2 regions of the Brevibacillus sp. HB1.3 genome follow, and region 2 is predicted to be linked to the other one. Evidence: riboswitches for the same ligand, from Rfam matches in the RefSeq annotation. Region 2 holds a riboswitch; the other holds the start of a gene.

What was found. Region 2 has a riboswitch for S-adenosylmethionine ahead of metK (methionine adenosyltransferase). Riboswitches for the same ligand answer to the same signal wherever they lie in the genome.
Region 1: it holds a riboswitch for S-adenosylmethionine, as region 2 does, so the genes downstream of both, HPY31_RS06480 (MetQ/NlpA family ABC transporter substrate-binding protein) here and metK (methionine adenosyltransferase) in region 2, are expected to answer to the same signal.

Annotation. Positions count from the first base shown of each region.
Region 1 covers NZ_JABMIT010000002.1:395,191-398,356, forward strand. The annotation lists gene HPY31_RS06470 (ABC transporter substrate-binding protein) at 1-634, opposite strand, end outside; gene HPY31_RS06475 (hypothetical protein) at 831-1,187, opposite strand; SAM riboswitch class I at 1,408-1,510, shown strand; gene HPY31_RS06480 (MetQ/NlpA family ABC transporter substrate-binding protein) at 1,613-2,443, shown strand; gene HPY31_RS06485 (methionine ABC transporter ATP-binding protein) at 2,486-3,166, shown strand, end outside.
Region 2 covers NZ_JABMIT010000002.1:81,401-84,566, reverse strand. The annotation lists gene HPY31_RS05110 (S8 family peptidase) at 1-1,571, shown strand, start outside; SAM riboswitch class I at 1,633-1,734, shown strand; gene metK (methionine adenosyltransferase) at 1,868-3,073, shown strand.

The DNA.
Region 1 (3,166 bases), 310 kb from region 2:
CTTCTTTCATTTTCGCGAAGGCTTGATCCTCGTTAAATTCCTTGCTGCCCGCGACCGCAGAAGCACTGTCGAGAACCATCGGACCAGTTGTGGACGTAATGCTTGGCAGTGTCAGCTTGCCTGTCAGCTCTGGGTTCCACAGATCTTTCCAATCCTTGATCTCAGTTTTTACGAGCTTTGGATTGTAGGCAATCCCGAATTGGCCAATCGTGTAAGCTGGACCGTACTCCTCGCCCAGTGGTGCTTTGGCGATGTCGTAGATTTGATCCAGGTTCGGGATGCGGCTGCGGTCGATTTTTTCAAATGCGCCACTCTCAATCCCTTGCTGTGCATAGTAGTCAGAGAGGTAGATCAAGTCTACATCGGAGCTTCCTTGGCGAACTTTGTTCAGACGCTCTGCGTTGTTCCCGATTTCCAGCACGATTTTCACGTTATGTTCTTTTTCAAACGGCTCGTATACTTCTTTGCGGAAAAAGTCTTCGGAGAAGCCCCATGTAGAGATGACCAGCTTTTGTGGCTCGCCCTTGGCTTCGCCGCCAGCTCCCCCCGCTTGTGGTTGACCATTGCTGCCACAGCCAGCGAGAGCCAGTGACATCATAGAAAAAGACAGGATTCCAGCAAGTAATTTCTTCATCGTAATTCTCCTCCAGTTGGGTTCATTTGATGACAAAATATGGTGATACAATAAAAAGAAAAGTACCCTTGATTAGAACGTATCATTCTAAACAAGAGCACTTTTCTTCGTAAACAAAGAGAAGTGACACCCGTTTTACGCAAAGTCTACGGTCTCCCCTTAAGATAGATCAAAAGAGAAAATCCGAACGATTGCGTCAGGTATTCAGTTCTGATTCAGCTAAAATAACATTCGTGATCGCCCACTGCGTAGGCGCATCATAGTCCCTGAGCACGGCTTCCAACGGCAACCCCATCTCTTCTTCCAGTCGTTCTCTCAGTCTCTTCTTATAAAGAAGGGACATGCGAAAATCGACTTCGAGCTTAAGGGCCGGTGCTTCTCCTTCCAACGCTTGTGAGCGCGGAGAGCGGCGATGCTTAGCTTGGAACGTAATCATTTGATTTTCAATCGTGACTCGGAGCAAAGTCGTTCCAAATCCGAACAACTCTTTTGCTATCTCATTATAGATGGCAGACAGCTTTTTTCTAGTTTCATTGGAGTCCACGAGAGTCATGTCATCACCTGCGATAGCTGGCATCGGGTTCATTCGCTCTCATTATACATATGATTTTTTCATTCTTCAATAGAATATTCGTATTTAGATCAATTTCACATTTTTCCACCAAGTCATTCGTTTGCAAAAACTGTTGACACCGAAAAAATCAGTCGTTATAATCCAACTATCCAAATAAGAATTAACAACAATGTTTGGAATGATAATTTCATAGCACATTCTCTTATGAAGAGAGGTTGAGGGACTGGCCCTATGACACCTCGGCAACCTATCGCAAACGATACGGTGCCAAATCCAGCGGAATTTATTCCGACAGATAAGAGAGGTATTGTTGCAGTGTGGTTACATACTTGCAGTTTTCGCCTCTTCTGTCGGAAGAGGCTTTTTTCTTTTCCATCTTACATCCAGAGAAAAGGGGTATTTTCATGAAAAAGACTGGTCTACTACTCACTACACTACTGCTCGCTGCATCGCTCGTAACGGCTTGCGGGGGTAAACAAGAAGCTGCGCCTGCTAACGGTGGCACTGCTGCTGAGCAAACCTCACTCAAAGTGGGTGTCACTGGCGGCCCACACGAAGAAATTCTCAACAAAGTAAAAGAAGTCGCCAAAGGCAAAGGACTCGATGTCGAAGTCGTCGTTTTCAACGATTACGTACAGCCGAACCAAGCTCTCGATAAAGGAAATCTCGATGTAAACAGCTTCCAAACCATCCCGTTCTTGGCGAAGTTTAATCAAGATCACAAAACAAAGATCGTCGAGGTCGGAAAAACCGTGACGTACCCGATGGGTCTGTACTCCACCAAGCATAAAAAAGTCGAGGACATCCCGGCTGGCGGCGTTGTCGGCATTCAAAACGACCCGACCAACCGAGCACGTGCCTTGCTGCTCTATCAGGCAGCGGGCTTGATTAAGCTCAAGGATGGCGTGGGTGACAACGCAACACCACTGGACATCGTGGAAAACCCGAAAAATTTGCAATTCAAAGAGCTGGAGGCTGCTTTCCTGGCACGCTCGCTGAGCAACGTAGAGGTTGCTTCGATTAATACGAACTTCGCAATGGAAGCTGGCTACTCCCCGAAAAAAGACGCGATCTTCGCTGAGACGGCTGACTCTCCATACGTAAATATCTTGGCAGTCAACGAAACCAACAAAGACAACCCCGCCGTCAAAAAGCTGGTGGACATCTACCGTTCGGAAGAAGTGAAAAAATTCATCGACGAACGCTTTGAAGGAGCTGTACTGCCGTCCTGGTAAGCTCGACGCCAGGAACATCAAGAACAACAAGGAGAACTCGTTATGATACAGCTAACCGATATTCATAAGTCGTATCAAGTAGGAAACAAGCAGGTAAAAGCATTGAAGGGCGTATCCCTGCAGGTGGAAAAAGGGCAAATCTACGGGGTGATCGGCTTTAGCGGAGCGGGGAAAAGTACCCTGCTCCGTACCATCAACCTGTTGGAGAAGCCGACCAGCGGTTCTGTGATCGTCAATGGCCAGAACATGCTGACCCTCAAGGAAAAAGAGCTGCGGCAAGCTCGCAAAAAGATCGGGATTATTTTTCAACACTTCAACCTGCTCTCTTCCTATAATGTCTTTGACAATGTGGCGGAAATCTTGCGGATGAATCGCGTCCCCAAAGATGTCATTAAGCGCAAGGTAGAAGACCTTCTCGGCTTGGTTGGCTTGTCTGATAAAGCAAACGCTTATCCTTCTCAGCTATCCGGTGGACAAAAGCAACGGGTGGGCATCGCTCGTGCACTTGCAACCGATCCGGAAATTCTGCTCTGTGACGAAGCGACTTCCGCTCTCGATCCGCAAACAACCGAATCCATTCTGGAGCTGTTGCTCGACATCAATCGAAAGTTTAACCTGACCATCGTGCTGATTACCCATGAAATGCAGGTCATTAAGAAAATCTGCGACCAAGTAGCCATCATGGAAAACGGCGTCGTCATCGAGCAAGGCTCTGTTCTGGAT
Region 2 (3,166 bases):
AGATACGTGGAAATTTGGGACCAAAAGACACGATAGACTGGCTGAAGATGGACATCCCTTACGATGGGAAGGTCAGCTTCACAGCGTCAGTGACATCTGGTGTTTCTTCCGCGATGGCAGCTACCTTTTACCCAGAGAATCGTCCGCCGATTACGCAGTACTTCGGGAATGGAGATACGATTACTGTCCCGGTCAAAGCGGGAAATATGAATATCCGGTTAATGCGTAACGGAGGGGTCAACAACGCTTTTACCTACGTGCTGACGAGTAAGTTTACCATCAATCCGGACCGTAACGAACCGAACGATACGCAAGAGACGGCAAGGCCACTCGTAGGCAACGAAATCAGTGTAACAGGCAATTTTCACGATGAAGGGGATCAGGATTGGTTCTCCTACTATGTTCGTGAATACGGGCATTTGGATGTCACGGTTAGTCCTGATAACAAGCGTGTCGATTTATTGCTGAGTATTGGTAAACAAGAGCTCGGTAAAAAGATGGTTGTCTGGGACCCTACCTACGATAATGGAACAAAAGACAATCCGACAGAGCGCGTCCAAAAAGAAGTGTCACCAGGCAAGTATTACATCCGTGTGAGTGAGTACAATCGCAATGCGGTGAATGGCGAATATCAGCTGGATCTGGGATACACGCCAGTAAAAAAAGATTTTAATGAGCCGAATGACACCTATCAAACAGCGTCTCCGCTAAGCGGTGGGACAGTTATGTCAGGCACGATACCGACAGCTACCGATTCCGACTGGTTCCAATTTACTGTGAATAGTGAATCGTATGTGACGTTCCGAGCGCCGTACATTCCTGTCGATAGCGGCTTTCGTTTCGCGCTCTATAGCGATCGAAACTTGAACTATGCGCTTGCTTCGACGAATGAGGTAGCGGAGCTGTCGAAGCGAGGAAACGATATTATCGGTTTGCGTTTGCAGCCAGGAAAATATTATGTGCGCCTTAATAGTGGTACTTCGTTCAAATATGAATCGTACCGACTCACGGTGACGCAGCAGAAATTGATAGCGGGTTATCGCGATATTTCGGACCACTGGGCGCGCTCAGAGATCGTCAGACTTAGCTCTCGCGATATTGTAAATGGGTTTAATGATGCGTCATTCAAGCCGAATCAGGCAGTGACCCGTGCGGAGTTTGCGACGATGCTGCTTAAATCGATGCGTGCGACCGGTTCTAAGGTAGCGACTACCTATACAGGAAAAACGACCTTCCGGGATATGCCAAAGCGGCACTGGGCGTATCACAACCTAGGCGTAGCTTATCAATTGGGAATATTGAAAGGGTACCCGAAGAATGAAATGAAGCCGGATCAGCCGATATCGCGTGCAGAGATGGCGATAATGATCGCGCGGGCACGTAATGTGTTGATGTATAATCACGGTACCTCGAATTATCGGGATGTGCCAACGAGTCACTGGGCTTCTCCTGCCATCGAGGCTTTGACCTCGAGGAATTGGGTTAATGGGTACGGTTCTTCCTTTAAACCGAATGGAAGAGCAACTCGCGCCGAGGTAGTGGTAGTACTTTCAAAAGCCTATCAATTATAAGTAAAAATTTTCCTATTGACATCTCTGAAAAAAACAATTATTCTATTATCCGTAATGGATACTCTTATCCAGAGCAGGCGGAGGGACTGGCCCTATGAAGCCCGGCAACCGAGCTAGAGCGGTGCTAACCAGCAGAACGGACATCTGTTCTGGCCGATAAGAGGATGAAGGAAGCAAAAAACGCTCAAACCTTTTCCTCCTAAAAATTGGAAAAGGTTTTTTATTTGCGTTTACGTAGATAAAATCCTAACTCGGCTACCACACTATTTGTATGAGGTCAAAGGAGGTATTTTCTCATGGCTTTGCAAAAAGGTCGTCGTCTGTTTACATCCGAATCTGTAACTGAAGGACATCCGGATAAAATTTGTGACCAAATTTCCGACTCCATCTTGGATGCGATCCTGTCCAAAGATCCAAACGCTCGCGTAGCTTGCGAAACTTCCGTAACTACTGGTTTGGTTCTCGTAGCAGGTGAAATCACTACAAACACTTATGTGGATATCCAAAAGCTCGTTCGTGAAACCATTCGTGAAATCGGCTATGACCGTGCGAAATTTGGTTTTGACGCTGACACTTGCGGTGTTATTACTGCAATTGGCGAGCAGTCCGCTGACATTGCACTTGGTGTAGACCAAGCATTGGAAGCACGCGAAGGCAAAATGACTGATGCTGAGATCGAAGCAATTGGTGCTGGTGACCAAGGTTTGATGTTTGGTTTTGCTTGCAATGAAACACCTGAACTGATGCCACTTCCAATCAGCATGTCTCACCAATTGGCTCGTCGCCTGACTGAAGTACGTAAAAACGGAACACTTGCTTACCTCCGTCCTGACGGAAAAACACAAGTAACCGTTGAGTACGATGGCGACAAACCAGTTCGTATCGATACAATTGTTATTTCTACCCAACATGCTCCTGAAACAACTCTCGAGCAAATCAAGCAAGATCTGGTTGAACACGTAATCAAACCAGTTGTTCCAGCTGAACTGTTGGACGCTGAAACCAAATACTTCATCAACCCAACTGGCCGTTTCGTAATTGGCGGACCACAAGGGGATGCTGGCTTGACTGGCCGCAAAATCATCGTAGATACTTACGGCGGTTATGCTCGTCATGGCGGTGGTGCGTTCTCCGGTAAAGATCCGACGAAAGTTGACCGTTCCGGTGCTTACGCAGCTCGTTATGTAGCGAAAAACATCGTGGCTGCTGGTCTCGCAGACAAATGCGAAGTACAAGTTGCTTACGCAATTGGTGTAGCACAACCAGTTTCCATCGCAGTAGATACATTCGGCACAGGTACCATTTCCGAAGAAGCTCTGGTGAAATTGGTTCGCAAACACTTCGACCTGCGTCCTGCTGGTATCATCAAGCAGCTCGACCTGCGTCGTCCTATCTACAAACAAACAGCTGCATATGGCCACTTCGGACGCAATGACCTGAATGTTCCTTGGGAGCAAACAGACAAAGCAGAAGTTCTGAAGCAAGAGGCTGCTCAACTCTAATATTCCAAAGACATAAAAAGAGCCTGGTGTTGCTACTGGGCTCTTTTTCTTTTAGGAGCAGAGTCATCCAATTATTGGGTCAATTGTTGCACA